Regions from separate parts of the Arthrobacter sp. AOP29-A2-19 genome, predicted to be linked through region 3. Evidence: riboswitches for the same ligand, from Rfam matches in the RefSeq annotation. Region 3 holds a riboswitch; each other region holds the start of a gene.

Region 1 (5,129 bases), 680 kb from region 3:
GCGGCATTGTGTTCCTCCCCGGGGCCGCGGGCACCGTGCAGGAGGTCTTCCAGGACGCCTGCGAGAACTACTACGGCACCCCGGACACGATCCGCCCCATGGTGCTGGTCGGCGTCGAACACTGGACCACGCGGTTGCCGGCGTGGCCGCTCCTGCGGGCGCTGGCGGCGGAGCGCGAGATGGCGGGGTCGGTCCACCTCGTGGAGACGGAGGCCGAGGCCGTCGCCCTCCTGGCGCGTCTCGGCTAGCTCCCAACCGCCGGCCCTACACTGGGGCGATGGACACCTCCCCCTTTCTCCAGTCGCGCCAGAGATTCGTCCCGGCGCCGCCGTCGGACGTGTTCGAGCTCCTCGCCGACCCGGCCATGCACCCGGTGATCGACGGCTCGGGAACGGTGCGGGCCGCCCGCCCCGACGGCCCGGCCCGGCTGGGTCCGGGCGCCGAGTTCGGCATGGACATGCGACTGGGGGTGCCGTACCGCATCAGCAACACGGTGGTTGAGTTCGAGGACGGCCGGCGGATCGCCTGGCGCCACTTCAGCGGCCACCGCTGGCGCTACGAGCTGGAGCCGGCCGACGGCGGCACACTGGTCCGCGAGACATGGGACGCCAGCCGGCTCAAACACAAGTGGGTCCTGCGCGTGATGGGCTTCACCAGAAACACCCCGGGCAACATGGAGCGCACGCTCGAGCGCCTGGCCGGCCACTTCGAGGGCCGTTAGGCGATGCTGGTCCCGAAGAGCAGCCCGAGCGCGTAGGTCACGGCGGCCGCGCCGAGGCCGATCGCCAGCTGGCGCAGTCCGCGTTTGGCGGGGGAGGCCCCGGAGAGCAGGCCCACCACGCCGCCCGTCAGCAGCAGCGCCAGTCCCACCAGAACGACGGCGACCAGCACGGCGGTCCCGCCGGTCAGTCCAAGGATGTACGGCAGGATGGGGATCAGCGCGCCGGAGGCGAAGAAGCAGAAGCTGGCGCTGGCCGCGCCCAGGGCCGATCCCACGGTTTCGTGGTCCGCCGCGGTGTCCGCCTCGCGCTCGGGGTGCAGCGACAGCGACGGGTTGCAGTCGCAGCTGAAATAGCCCATCCGCTCCGCGGCGCGGTGCTCGGCGTCCTCGTCGCTCATGCCGCGGGCCTTGTAGACCAGGACCAGCTCGTTGGCGTCGAGGTCCAGGTCGGGTGCCGCGGAGAGCGTGACCTGCGTGGGCTGCGAGGCGAAGAGCAGCTCGCGCTGGGAGCGCACGGAGACGTATTCGCCCGCCGCCATGGACAGGGCCCCCGCCAGCAGGCCGGCGACGCCGGAGAACAGCACCAGCGCGTTGGAGACTCCCGTGGCGCCGATGCCCATCACCAGCGCGAGGTTTGAGACGAGTCCGTCGTTGGCGCCGAACACCGCCGCCCGGAAGTTCCCGGAGAGCCGGTTGCGCCCGCGCGTCGCCAGGCCGCGGACCACCTCCTCGTGCACCAGCTCGTCGGCGGCCATCTGGCGGGTCGCGTCCTGGTCCACGGCATAGGGGGAGTTTCCCTCGGCCCGCTGGGCCAGCGCCAGCACAAAAACCGAGCCGAAGTGGCGGGCCAGGAAACGGAGCAGGATCCGCCGAATGGACGGGCGGACCTTGCGGTCCGCGCGCTCGCCGAGCATGGTTCGCCAGTGCAGTTCGTGGCGCCGCTCGGCTTCGGCGAGGCCCAGGAGGATCTGGCGTTCCTCGCCCTCGCGGTTTGCCGCCAGTTCGCGGTAGACGGCGCCCTCGGCGCGCTCGTCGGCCAGGTACTTGCGCCAACGGCGGACGTCGCGGTGGGTGGGGGTGCGGGAGACGGCGGCGGTCTCGACCGGGCTGGATTGGTCCGGGGTCATCAGGGTCCTTGGGTTCGGTTCGTGTCCCGATTGGTACTCGGGAGGCAACGGCCAAGGAATGTTTGGGGTACGGCAAACCTCGGACCGCCGCCGGCGGGCCGAAGGTCTCGCTCGCCCGGACGCCTGGTCCGGGTGGACTGCCGGGTCACGCGCGGTGACCAGTATGTCGACAAGTCCGCTGCCGCCGTCGTGCCCGTTGCCGGGCCGGGGCGGGCCTGGAACTACTCCCCTTCAGCCTACGAGTATACCCGGGGCGGGCCGTCGGGCGCGGACGGGCAGGTCCAGGAGGGCCAAGGCGGTCGCCGAACCGTGCGGCTCCCCGTGGCGGCGGTCCGGACGGTGAGTGTTCCGCTGCGCGGATCAAAGCGCGGCCGGCCGACGGCGTTGGCCAGGGCGTCGGTGAGCGCCCGGGGTCCTTCGGCCAGGTAGTGGTGCCACCGTCCGTCCACGCGGAGGGAGACGGTGCCCAGGGTGGAGTCGAGGATCGGCACGACGCCGACACCAACGTCACCGTCGTCGTCTTTCTGGCGTGGCTTGCTGGCGGTCACGGGCGGCCTTCCGGTGGACTCTTGCCGCGGGCCCCGCCGCGGCGGCCGCTTCCTCATCCGAACCACCCGTGAACCCGGGGTTGGTGCGCGGCCAGTCGGAGCTTGGCGCCGCATCTCGTGAAGCTGCAGAAATCGTAACCCCGCGCCGGCCGGTGGCCGGAGCGGGGTTACGCGGGTTGGCCGGAGGGGCCGTGTGCGTTGGGCGGCGCGCTACCGGGCGCGGTGCTCCTCGAATTGCACACCCTCGACGTCCACGCGGCCGGCGACGCGTTCCCGCCAGGCGTGGGCGACCTCCTCCCGGGTGGCCGGGGTCAACAGGCTGGCCGCCACGTAGACGACGATCGACGCGGCCAGGCCGAGGTAGATCGGCTCGTTCGCGTAGATGCCGCCGTACTGCTCCTCGGCATTGATCTCCAACACGATCATCGTTGTCAGGGTCACGACGGTTCCGGCGGCCATGGACAGGGCGGCGCCGATCCCGTTGCCGCGCCTCCAGACCAATCCGCCCAGGATCGCGACGAGCAGGCCGCCGACCAGAATGTCGTAGGCGATGGTCAGCGCCGCCACGACGTCCTTGACGATGATGGCCAGGACGATGGAGACGACGCCGAGGCCCAGCACCCAGTAGCGGTTCGCCTGCACGTCGTGCTCCGGGTTCCGGCCCGAGTTCACGTCGATGGTCTTGCCGAACCAGCCGGCGACGAACGGCGTGACGTCGGTGCGCGCGACTGTGGCGGCGGCGATCAACGCGCCGGAGGCCGTGGACATCATCGCGGCGACCGCGGCCGCGAGGACCAGTCCGCCGACCGCGACGGGCAGCAGGTTCATGGCGACCTCCGCGTAGACCACGTCCTTGCCGAGGTTCGCGACGTCGATCTCCGGCAGCGCCACGCGGGCGGCCATGCCGATCACCGCGCCGGCGATGCCGTAGAGGACGCAGTAGATTCCGGCCGTTGCGCCGCCCCACCGGGCCACCGTAGGGGTCTTGGCCGTGAAGACGCGCTGCCAGATGTCCTGGCCGATCAGCAGTCCGAGCGTGTACACGACGAAGTAGGTGACGATCGTCTGCGCGCCGATGCCGTCCCACTGGAAGAAGGACGCCTCGACTCGGTCGCGGATGCCGCCGAAGCCCCCGGCCGCGTTGAGCGCGAACGGCAGCATCAGCAGGAAGACGCCGACGGTCTTGATCACGAACTGCACCTGGTCGGCCAGGGTGATGGACCACATGCCGCCGATCGTGGAATAGACCAGCACGATCGCGCCGCCGATGGCGATGGCGAGCCAACGTTCCCAGCCGAACAGCACCACGAAAATCGTGGCGTAGGCGCCGGTGGAGGTGGCGCAGAGCATCAGCGTGTACGCGAGCATCACGATCGCAGAGGTGTTGGTGGCGTTCTTGCTCCCGTAGCGCAGGGTCAGCATCTGCGAGACGGTGTAGATCTTCAGCCGCTGGAGCGTCGGCGCGAACAGCAGGCTCAGGAGCAGGACGCCGACGCCGATCGCGATGACCAGCCACGCGCCGGAGATGCCCCACCGGTAGCCCAGGCCGACGCCGCCGACCGTGGACGCCCCGCCGAGCACGACGGCGGCCATGGTTCCGGTGTAGAGGAAGGGTCCCAGGCGGCGACCCGCCACGAGGTAGTCGGAGGAGTTCTTGGTCCGGGACTTGCCCCACCAGCCGAAGAGGAGCATGGCGGCCAGATAGGCGATGACGATTGCTGCGTTGACGAATTCCACGGTTGTGCCCTTCGGGAACGGGGAGAGGGGATTTCATCTTGGTAAACAGATGTTGCCCGCTAGGTTAGATGTGATCGGGGTTACCCGTCAATTGACCTAAGCTGGATCACAATCTATTTGCCCCTTTGAGCCCCGGAGACGCCGACGATGAAGGCCCTGCCCGTCGAACCCAGCAACGAGCCCGTGGCCATCGGTTCGCGCATCCGCGCCGCCCGTCACGCGCAGCGCCTGACGATCGAGCAGGTGGCCGCGTCCACCGGCCTGACCAAGGGCTTCCTTTCACGGGTCGAACGCGACCTGACGTCGCCGTCCGTCGCTTCGCTCGTGACGCTGTGCCAGGTGCTGTCCGTCTCCGTGGGGGAGCTCTTCGCCCAGCCGGAGACGCACGTTGTCCGGCTGGCCGACGCCCCGCGCATCTCGCTCGGCGGGCAAGGGATTGTGGAGCGGCTGCTGACCGCGCGCTCCGAGCGGCGCCTCCAGGTGATCCGCGCGGTGGTCGAGCCTCGCGGGAAGGGCGAGGCCGAGCTCTACTCGGTGGACTGCGAGGCGGAGGTGCTGCACGTCGTCTCCGGCCGGTTCGTCATCGTCTTCTCGAACGAGCGCTTCGAACTCGAGGCCGGGGACTCCGTGACCTTCCCTGGGCGCGAGCCCCACTCGTGGGTCAATCCCACGGACGAGGAGACGGTCGTCATCTGGACGCTCGTCCCCGCCGCGTCCCGCTAGGATCCGGCCCTAGTCGGGCGTCAGCGCCGCAGCGCCGCCGGCCGCGGGAGGTCCATTGCCTCCAGCAGGTCGCCCAGCAGGCGGTCGAGCTCGAAGCCGGCCTGCGTGACCTTGTTGATTCCGAAGCCCGCCAGCTGGACTCCTGGCTGCTCGAACGTCAGCACCGTGCCGCCCCGTCTCCCTGCGTGCATCTCCAGCCGCAGCGGAAAGTGGACCATGGTGGCCGGATCGTACCGAAACAGCTGCGCCTGGATGGTGAGGCTGCCGAGCAGG
Region 2 (5,129 bases), 700 kb from region 3:
CCGGCCGCCCTGGGCCAGCGTGGATCCGATGCTCCGGGACTACTACGACGCCGAGTGGGGCCTCCCGGTCCGGGACGAGCACGGACTGTACGAGCGCATCAGTCTCGAGGGGTTCCAGGCCGGATTGTCCTGGGCCACGATCCTGCGCAAGCGGCCGGCGTTTCGGGCCGCGTTCGACGGGTTTGATCCCGACGTGGTGGCGGAGTACGGGGACGACGACGTCGCGCGCCTGATGGCCGATTCCGGCATTGTCCGCAACCGCGCCAAGATCCTCGCGGCGATCGGCAACGCGCGGGCCACCATCGACCTGCGCCCGGATGGCGGACTGGTCGAGTTCGTCTGGTCGTTCCGTCCCGCGGATACCCCCCGGCCGGCGACGCTGACCGAGGTGCCGACCACGTCGCCCGAATCGGTGGCCCTCTCCAAGGCGCTGCGAAAGCGCGGTTTCTCCTTCGTGGGGCCCACCACCATGTATGCGCTCATGGAGGCGATCGGCATGGTCGACACGCACCTGCTGGGCAGCCACCGCCGGGGATCCTCCGGCGTCTGGCCGGCATGAACGCGGGCGGCCGGTTGCTGAGGGCCGCCGGGGGCCTGGAGGCACCGGAACTGCTGGGGCTGTTGGCCGCGCACGCGATCCCGCGGCTGGACATCGTGGATCCGGCCGCCGCCACCGTGACCCGCGCCGTGCGGCTATCCTCTGGGCACCACGCCATCACTCTGACGGTCGAACCCGCGGGCGTCCGCATTACTGGCCCCGGCCTGCCGCCCGCGGAGGAGGCCGAGCTCGACGCCGTCCTCCGCGCGTGGCTGGACCTGGACACGGACCTGACCGACGTCAACTCCGTGCTCGGCGCCGACCCCCTGCTGGCGCCGCTGGTCGACGCGCGCCCCGGTCTGCGCGTCGTGGGATGCCTCGACCCCTTCGAGGCGGCCGTCACCACCGTGCTCGGCCAACAGGTCTCGCTTGCCGCCTGCCGGACGTTCTCCGGCCGGCTCGTCGCCGCATTCGGATCCGACGGGCCCGCGGGACTGCGGCTCTTTCCCGAGCCGCAGCCGATCGCGGCCCTGCCACACGAGGAGCTTCGCGCCGCGGTCGGCATCACGAACGCCAGGGCCCGGACACTTGCGGCTGTGGCCTCCGCCTTCGTGGCGGCCCGTAACGCCGAGCGCGCCGGAACCCGGGCGGAACCACGCTTTCCCCTGACCCGCGCGCAGCTGCTGGACCTGCCGGGGGTGGGACCCTGGACGGCCGACTATCTTGCTGTACGCGCCGCGGGCGACCGCGACGCGTTCGCGCCGGGCGATCTGGTGTTGCGGCGCGCCCTCGGCGGGATCAGCGCCGCCGAGGCGGAGGACCGGGCCACGGCGTGGAGCCCGTACCGGGCGCACGCGCTGGTCCACCTGTGGACCGCCACCGCCTACGGGTAGCGCGCACGACGACTCGGCACGGGGCACGGTCTGCCCGCCGCGACGTCCGGCCCTATTCGGGGAAGATCTGACCGATCGGATCGCGCTTCTCCGCCTGGAACGTGTCCTCGGCGCGTCCGAACGCCCAATAGGCGGACAACGACATCTGCTTGCGGTCCACACCGCGGTCGTCGGCCAGGTAGCGTCGCAGGTTCTTGACCATCTCGCGCTCGCCGTGGGCGAAGACCTGAACCCGGCCCACCGGCCACTCCCCCGCCATCACGGCCGACGCCAAGACGGTGCTCTCCGGGCTGAACGGCCCGCCGCGGTGCAGCCAACGCAACTCGATCCCGGCGGGGGCATCCAACGGCAATTCGTCCTCGGGTCCCTCGACTTCCAGGTACGCGACGCCGCGGGACGCGGGATCCATGGCCTCCAGCGTCGCGGCGATGGCCGGCAGCGCCGACTCGTCACCGGCGAACAGGAACCACTCCGCGTCCGCGTCCGGCCGGTGCATTCCCCCGGGGCCGGAGAAGCAGACCTTGTCCCCGGGGCGGGCCGCGGCGGCCCACGGTCCCGCGATGCCCTCGTCTCCGTGGACCACGAAGTCGATCTGCAGCGTCCCGGCCGCCTCGTCCACCCGGCGCACCGTGTACGTTCGGCGCACGGGCAGCTTCTCCGGGGGCAGCGTGCCGCGGAGCGCGTCCAGGTCGTAGGGCGGTTCCAGCCCCAGCTCCGGGTCGGCGAACAGCAGCTTCACGTATTTGTCCGTCGCGTCCTTGTTCCGGAAGTCGGCAAACCCGGGTCCCCCCAGGGTCAGCCGAACCATGTGCTCGCCCAGGCTCTCGCTGGCCACGACCTCCAGCACCACCTGCGGCCGGACGGGACGTGCTTGTGGGGGAACTGTCACTGGAAATCACTCCTCTGGTCGCCGGTATCCTCCGGCACAGACGTTTTCCCCACCCAATCCCACCGGCGCCCCCAAACGCAAACCGCGCCGCGCGTGGCACATGACCGGCGTGCGTAACCGGCGGGCGGCCGCCCCGCGGCCTGCGCTACGATTAGGCCAGCTTCACGAGATGCGGCCAGCCTTGGGCTCCGACCCGGCCGCACACCAACCCCATGCTTCTCGGGTGGTTCGGATGACGAAGCGGCCAGCGGCCACATGGCGCCGGCAAGAGCAACGGAAAGGGTCCACCATGGGCTTCCACACCACCGCATCCGGGGCAGACTCCCTCTGCGCCTACTTCCGGCCGGGCCACCGTATCCACGTCTTGCGGCTGCGCAGCGCACTGGCCCACCCCCAGGACTGGGAGAACGTGTCCATCTCCGTCAATGTCCCCGAGCAGCTCATCCTCATCCGCACGGCGGAGGGACAGCTGGTTGCCGCCCACACGCACGACGCGTTCCAGGTGGACGAGCGCAGGCGCCTTCTGCGCGCGGCCACCCGGCATCCCGACCTCGATCCGCGTGCGCCCGGGGCGGCCACCCCGGACAACGAGGATCTGCTCGCCGGGGCGCGTGGCCCCGTGGTCGGGAGGTGGCGCTACGTCTGGAACCGGTCCGCGGGGATCCTGGGTCTTCCGGCAGACAGGTCCCGCCACGCCGGACGAACCTACGTCAGCCTCTCACCGGACCCCGTGGAACCGTGCGCGTTGGAGCACGAGGAGTCACTCGCCCGCGACTTCGCGGAACTGACCGCCCGGCTCCAGGGAATGGACGCGGTCTAGGCCGGTAGGGCCCGAGCCGCCGTCAGCGAAAGACGGGCGCCCCGAGGAACCCGGCCAAGGCGTCCCGATGCTCGGCGGGTATCCGCATGAGACGGGACTCCTCCGTGGAGTAGAAGGCCAGCGTGGTGGTGGCACGGACGCAGACGCCGCCGTCGACGGGATCGTGGAACTCGTAGGAGATGTCGAAGCTGGCCGGCTTCACCGCGGAGATCCACACGTCCACCTCGGCCGGGACGTTGCGGTAGTCCAGCGGCTTCACGTAACGCACCCGGTGTTCGACCACAAGGGTCTGCGTGCCGCCGGGAACCGCCGAGAAAAGATCGACCATCGGCTCGTTGCCCGGTTTTCCGGTCCCGCCGGGGACGCCGAAGGAGGCGATGCGCGCCTCCTCCATCATGCGCACGAGATTGACGTTGTTGATGTGACCGTAGGCGTCCATGTCCGCCCAGCGCATGGGCACCTTGACGCGGAGCCGGCGGCCGCTCACCCGGCTTCCCCGCGCGCCTGCTTCTGCTCGAGGGCCCGGAGCTGCTCGCGCTCCTGCACGCGCTGGTCCTCCGCGGAAACGATGCCGAGCTTCTCCAGCTCGGCGATGATGACGGCGCCGTCCGGCGCGTAGATCCACGGCACGCCGGGGGTGGCGTCGACGGTTCCCATCGAGCGTCCACCGGCCAGCACGGCCTCCGACGGCGTCAGCTGGCGGATCACGATCGCCCTGACGTTCTGCGGGAACCGCTTGGCGAACTCGGCGTAGATCTCCGGGTCGTGCTGGCCGTCGTCGCCCACCAGGAGCCACTTCATCTGCGGGAACTCGTGCGCGAGGCGGCGGAGCTGGTCCACCTTGTGCTTCATGCCGGACCGGAACCAGCGGCCCTCCGTGGGCCCCCAGTCGGTCAGCAGCAGCGCTCCCTCGGGGTACAGGTTGCGCGTGAGGAACCGGGTGAGGGTCGGCGCGACGTTCCAGGCCCCGGTGGAGAGGTACAGCACCGGCGAGCCGGGGCGCCCGCGCATCAGCCGCTCCATCATCACGGCCATGCCGGGGGTCGCCACGCGGGCGTGCTCGTTGAGAACAAACGAGTTCCAGGCGGCCAGCAGCGGGCGGGGCAGCGCCGTGACCACCACGGTGTCGTCGATGTCGGAGACCAGGCCGAAGTCCACGGCGGAGTCCACCACAAACACCCTGGCGGGGGCGTCCTCGGAGCCCTCGCAGGAGAGGTACACGGTGTGCCATCCCGCCTCCAGGTCCACCTCGATCATCGCGTCGAGCACCCCGCCGCGATCGGCGTCGACCTTGTACTTGCGGCCGTCCACCGTGACGGTGACCTCGGCGTAAGGAAGCGCGGGGGAAATGAAGTTCCGCCAGCCCCGGACGCTGTCGGAAACCACCCTGGGTGCCGGAAGGCTGGTGACCAGGCTTCCGGGGCGCGCCATCGAGATCCGCGCCAACACCCGGACCCACCCGCCTGCGGGTGCGCTGAGCCCGTAGCCGCGGAATGAGGCCACCGTGGCCACCATGCCCTTGGCACGGGCATTGCGCTCGCGGACGGCGTGCCACGAGTCCTCGAGTCGGACGCCGATGTGGCGGTGGGGCGTGGCGGTGCTGTTTCCTAGCATGCCGCAAGTCTTTCACGACCTGCGCGGGGACACCGAGAATGGAGACATGGACCGCCTGACCGTGGAGCAGCGATCGGCCCTGATGTCCCGCATCCGGGGCAAGGACACGGGCCCCGAACTGAAGGTCCGCCGCATCGCCCACGCCGCGGGCTACCGCTTCCGTCTGCACGGGCAGGTGGCGCGCGCCGCCGCCGACGCGGCGGCCCGCGCGGCGCCGGAGATCAAACTGATCGGCGGCAAGCTGCCAGGCAAGCCGGACCTGGTCTTCGCGTCGCGCCGCAAGGTGGTGTTCGTCAACGGCTGCTTCTGGCACCGCCACGACTGCCCGGCGGGCCGGCGGGCGCCGTCGTCGAACCCCGACTTCTGGGCCGCCAA
Region 3 (5,129 bases):
CATTCGACATGAACTGCGTGGGGCACCAGTCGCCCGGACTATGGCGCCACCCTGCCGACCAGTCGGCGCGGTACAAGGAGCTGACCTACTGGACCGAGCTGGCCAAGACGCTGGAGAGGGGCCTGTTCGACGGCATCTTCATCGCCGACGTCCTCGGCACCTACGACGTCTTCGGGGGCTCCAACGAGACCACGCTGAGGGCCGGAACCCAGGTCCCGGTGAACGATCCCATGATGCTGGTCTCCGCCATGGCGCTGGTCACCGAGAACCTCGGATTCGGCGTCACCGCGAGCACGGCCTACGAGCACCCCTACCCGTTCGCCCGCCGGCTGGCGACCCTGGACCACCTGACCCGCGGGCGGATCGGCTGGAATGTCGTCACCGGCTACCTGCCCTCCGCCGTGCGGAACATGGGCCAGGAGGACCAGCTTCCGCACTCCGAGCGGTACGACCACGCCGACGAGTACCTCGAGGTTGTCTACAAGCTGCTCGAGGGCTCGTGGGAGGACGACGCGGTGGTCGCCGACGTCGACAGCGGTGTCTTCACCGACCCGGCGAAGGTCCACGAAATCGGCCACGAGGGGAAGTACTTCAAGGTCCCCGGCATCGCCATCACCGAGCCGAGCCCGCAGCGCACGCCCGTCGTCTTCCGGGCCGGAACGTCGCCGCGCGGCCTGCGCTTCGGCTCGGAGAACGCCGAGGCCATCTTCGTCACGTGCCCTACCCGCGAGCAGCTGAAGGAGACCGTCGCCAGGATCCGCGACGCCGTCGAGGCCGCCGGGAGGGACCGGTACGACGTGCGCATCTACGCCATGCAGACCATCGTCACGGCCGAGGACACGGCGGCGGCCGAGGCGAAGTTCGCGGAGTACAAGTCCTACGCGGACATCGACGGCGCGCTGGCGCTGATCTCCGGCTGGATGGGCGTGGACCTGTCCACCTACGGGCCGGACGACGTCATCGGAGAGAACGTCCAGTCCAACGCCATCAAGTCCTCGGTGGAGACGTTCAAGCGGGCCTCAGGCGACACGGGCAGGCCCTGGACCATCCGCCAGCTCGCCGAGTGGGTCGGCGTCGGCGGGTTCGGGCCGATCACGGTCGGCTCGGGTGAGGACGTCGCCGCAAAGCTCGTCGAATGGGTGGACGAGACCGACGTGGACGGTTTCAACCTGGCCTACGCCATCACCCCCGGAACGTTCGAGGACGTGGTGGAGCACGTGGTGCCGGAGCTCCAGAAGCTCGGCGCGTATCCCACCGGCTACGCGCCTGGGACGCTACGCAACAAGCTTTTCGGCCGCGGCGACAGGGTCGCCGACACGCACCGCGCGGCCGGCTATCGGGTCTCCGCGTCCGCCGTAGTCCGCTAGCGCCCGTCACAAACCGGCCCGGATCCGCCGTCGGATCCGGGCCGGAGGCGTGTCAGGCCCGCGGCGGGTCAGGATGCGGCACTGCCGAGCGTATGGCAAGGCGCGACGGCGCGGCGTGCGTAACGTTGTGTCATATGACGCCGTGGCGAACGAATATGACCCCTGTGACGCCCAGTGTGTCCATTTGTTTCATCCACACGGCGTAATGCTTGGTCGCATCGAAGATCCTGCAACACACTTGAATCAAGCCCGCGGTACCCCCCCGCGGTCGACTCACCATCCAGAGCGGCTAAGAGACCTGGCTCGTTGACGCCGCAGCAACCACCCCGCACGGGGCCGGTGCTCATGCCAGGACCGATGGAGATTGCCAAGCTCCCCAGGTTCGCGACCGCCGGCGACAGCCGACGGCGATGCCCTGTGGACCCAGCGTTCCTCGGTACCGACCGGGAGGATCCACGATGGAACCCACACCTCGCAAGACCCAGTCCGGGCGCCGCACCGTTCGCCGCGCCTCCGCCCTCGCCGCCCTCCTGACCGCCGCCTCCCTGGGCCTCGCGGCCTGCGGCTCCGGCGCGGCCACCACGCCGTCGTCGGCCCCCGCGGGGGAACCGGTGCAGGGCGGGACCTTCACCTACGCGGAGGTGACCCCGATCAACAACTGGCAGACCCAGGCGGCCCGCTTCTACGAGAAGGCCAACGTGCTCAACAGCGTCCTGGACCGGCTGACGTACTTCGACGCCGAGCAGGGCAAGCTCGTGGGCTGGATCGCCAGCGAATTCGAGGCCAACGAGGCGCAGACCGAGTTCACGTTCACCATCCGGGACGGCGTCACCTTCTCCGACGGGACGCCGCTGGACGCGAAGGCCGTCAAGGCCAACCTGGACGCGCTCGGCCTGGGCATCGAATCCGCCCAGGTCCAGCCGAACGTCGACTTCTCGGCCTACAAGTCGGCCGAGGTCGTCGGCGACAACCAGGTCAAGGTCACGCTGAAGACTCCCGACGCGAACTTCCTCCGGGCCACCTCCTCGGTCACCGCCGGCCTGGTCTCCCCGGCCACGCTGGAGCTCGACAACGCCGGGCAGTCCGCCATCGCGAAGATCGTGGGCTCCGGCCCGTTCGTATTCGAGTCGGAGAAGACCGACGAGGAAGTGGTCTTCGCCAAGCGCGCCGACTACGCCTGGGCGCCGGAGACGGCCGAGAACCAGGGTGCCGCGTACCTGGACAAACTGGTCGTGAAGTACCTGCCCGAGGTCGCCCACCGCGCCGGCGCCGTGCAGTCCGGCCAGGTCGACCTGGTCCGCGGCCTGCAGCCCGCGGACGAGGCGGCACTGTCCGCCGGCGGCGCCCAGGTGCTGCCCGCCAAGGGCATCGACCTGACCGCCAACATGGCCGCCGTGCGCATCGGCAGCGGCAAGCTCGAGGACGTGCGGGTCAGGCAGGCCCTGCAGACGGGCATCGACCGCCAGTCGATCAAGGACACCGTGCTCTCCGACAGCTACGAGATCGCCGGGTCCGTCCTCAACCACGCCGCCCCCGGGTTCGTCGACCTGTCCGCGGACCTGGCCTACGACCCAGAGAACTCCAAGAAGCTGCTCGACGAGGCCGGGTGGACCGTGGGCGCCGACGGCATCCGCGAGAAGGACGGGGAGAAGCTACAGGTCACCATCACGTCGTCCAACAACTCGGTCGTCATCAAGCCGGCGTTCGAGCTGATCGAGCAGCAGTGGCGGCAGATCGGTGTCAAGCTGGTCAACCGGGCGGCCGACAACACGTTCCTGACGACCGCGATGATCGACCCCAACATCGAGTTCTTCGGCACCCGGCAGTTCGCCTACGGCGGCCTGGGACCCGTCTTCGGTCCGGAGACGAACACGCAGACGCTCAATGCGGACAAGGAGCTCAACGCGCTCTTCGCCGAGGAGCGCGCCGCCACGACCGAGGCCGGGCACCTGGAGCTGGTCGGCGAGGAACAGCGCGAGCTGGTCGTCGACAAGGCGCTCTCACTGGTCCTGTGGGACGAGGTGCAGGTCTACGGCGGCGCGACCAATGCGAACGTCGAGTTCACGTCCGGGACCGCGCCGATCTTCCAGGGCGCCTGGAAGACCGGAGAGTAGTCCGCCGTGGCCGCCTACATCGCGCGACGGGTCGGACAGGCACTGTTGGTCGTCTGGCTCGCCTATACGCTGGTCTTCCTGGCGGTGCAGCTGCTGCCCAACGACCCGGTGACGATCTTCCTGTCCGCCGATGCGGCGGCCGATCCGGCGACCATCGCCGCCATGAAGGCCCAGTACGGTTACGACCAGCCACTCCTGGTGCAGTATGTCGGCCAGCTGGCCGACATACTGCGCGGGAACGTCGGCTACTCGCTGGCCTCCGGGCAACCGGTCTCCGAGCGCATCGGCTCGGTCATCGGCTCCACCCTGGCCCTCGCCGGCAGCGCCTTCGTGGTGGCCGTGGTGCTGGCGGTCGCGCTGGCCGCGGCCGCCACGCTGGCGCGGGCAACGTGGCTCAAACGGGCGATCCTGAACCTGCCTCCGCTGTTCGCGGCGGTCCCGGTGTTCTGGCTCGGCCTGGTGCTGCTGCAGGTCCTTGCCATCCAACTGGGCGTGATGTCGCTGTTCCCGGACGGCTCCTTCGCCTCGCTCGCCGTGCCCGTGCTTGTGCTCGCGGTGCACGTGTCCGCGCCGATTGCGCAGGTCCTGCTCAAGAGCCTCGACGCCGTCTACGCGCAGCCGTTCATCGACGTGCTGCGGGCCAAGGGCGCCTCGCCCGCGTGGATCTTCTACCGGCATGCGCTGAAAAACGCGGCGGCCCCCGCCATGACGATCAGCGGCATCACCGTGGGAACGCTGCTTGCCGGTTCCGTGATCACGGAGACCGTGTTCGCGCGGGCGGGCCTAGGCCAGGTGGTGCTCCAGGCCGTCACGGCGCAGGACGTGCCCCTTGTCCAGGGGCTGGTGCTGCTGACCGCCTCCGCCTTCGTCGGCGTGAACCTCGTCGTCGACCTCCTGTACCCGCTCCTGGATCCACGGATCCTGAAGAGCAGTGCCCACGGTGCGCCCCGCGCGCTGGCCGCCTGAGAAGCAGCGCCCAAAAGCAACGGAGCGAATCCATGAGCATCAAGCCAGACACCATAGCCCCGGTCGCCGCCCTGGCGGTCCAGCCCGACGTCCCGGCGTCCGGAGTCGGCCAGACGGTGGCACCGCCCACCCGGCGGCGAAGCGGTCCCCTGCGTTCGCCCGCCCTGTGGCTGACCGCCGCGCCGCTGGTGCTGGTGCTCGGGTGGGCCCTCTTCCCGGGAATCTTCACCGGACTCGATCCCGTCACGGGCGTCCCGGCGGACAAGTTCCAGGCACCGGGTGCCGCGCACTGGTTCGGCACGGACCACCTTGGGCGCGACGTGTACTCGCGCGTGGTGCACGGCACCTCGCAGACGCTGCTGACGGCCGGGCTGGCCGTGCTGATCGGCCTGGTCGTGGGGACCGGGATCGGCCTGCTGGCCGCCACCGCGGGACGCTTCGCCGACGCCGCCACCATGCGGCTGGTCGACGTGCTGTTGGCGGTCCCGGGGTTCCTCATCTCGCTGATCATCGTCACGGCGTTCGCGCCCGGACCGATCTCGCTCGGCATCGGCGTGGGGATCGCCTCGATCGCGTCGTTCGCGCGCGTGGTCCGTTCGGAGGTGTTGCGCGTGCGCAATCTGGACTACGTCGAGGCGGCGTTCCTCAACGGGGGCTCGTACGCGTCGGTCGTGTTCAAGCA

The links. Region 3 has a riboswitch for S-adenosylmethionine ahead of AC3ZJJ_RS14655 (ABC transporter substrate-binding protein). Riboswitches for the same ligand answer to the same signal wherever they lie in the genome.
Region 1: linked by a shared signal. The riboswitch ahead of AC3ZJJ_RS11550 (hypothetical protein) and the one ahead of AC3ZJJ_RS14655 (ABC transporter substrate-binding protein) in region 3 are both predicted to bind S-adenosylmethionine.
Region 2: linked by a shared signal. The riboswitch ahead of AC3ZJJ_RS11465 (hypothetical protein) and the one ahead of AC3ZJJ_RS14655 (ABC transporter substrate-binding protein) in region 3 are both predicted to bind S-adenosylmethionine.

The regions. Positions count from the first base shown of each region.
Region 1 covers NZ_CM176894.1:2,499,853-2,504,981, reverse strand. The annotation lists gene AC3ZJJ_RS11565 (LOG family protein) at 1-248, shown strand, start outside; gene AC3ZJJ_RS11560 (SRPBCC family protein) at 278-721, shown strand; gene AC3ZJJ_RS11555 (VIT1/CCC1 transporter family protein) at 718-1,848, opposite strand; gene AC3ZJJ_RS11550 (hypothetical protein) at 2,085-2,396, opposite strand; SAM riboswitch class IV at 2,409-2,519, opposite strand; gene AC3ZJJ_RS11545 (sodium:solute symporter family protein) at 2,607-4,088, opposite strand; gene AC3ZJJ_RS11540 (cupin domain-containing protein) at 4,281-4,856, shown strand; gene AC3ZJJ_RS11535 (hypothetical protein) at 4,877-5,129, opposite strand, start outside.
Region 2 covers NZ_CM176894.1:2,483,271-2,488,399, forward strand. The annotation lists gene AC3ZJJ_RS11450 (DNA-3-methyladenine glycosylase I) at 29-559, shown strand; gene AC3ZJJ_RS11455 (DNA-3-methyladenine glycosylase family protein) at 556-1,431, shown strand; gene AC3ZJJ_RS11460 (siderophore-interacting protein) at 1,484-2,320, opposite strand; SAM riboswitch class IV at 2,481-2,597, shown strand; gene AC3ZJJ_RS11465 (hypothetical protein) at 2,610-3,140, shown strand; gene AC3ZJJ_RS11470 (acyl-CoA thioesterase) at 3,163-3,627, opposite strand; gene AC3ZJJ_RS11475 (App1 family protein phosphatidate phosphatase) at 3,624-4,754, opposite strand; gene AC3ZJJ_RS11480 (very short patch repair endonuclease) at 4,801-5,129, shown strand, end outside.
Region 3 covers NZ_CM176894.1:3,182,518-3,187,646, reverse strand. The annotation lists gene AC3ZJJ_RS14660 (LLM class flavin-dependent oxidoreductase) at 1-1,367, shown strand, start outside; SAM riboswitch class I at 1,641-1,731, shown strand; gene AC3ZJJ_RS14655 (ABC transporter substrate-binding protein) at 1,826-3,481, shown strand; gene AC3ZJJ_RS14650 (ABC transporter permease) at 3,488-4,447, shown strand; gene AC3ZJJ_RS14645 (ABC transporter permease) at 4,480-5,129, shown strand, end outside.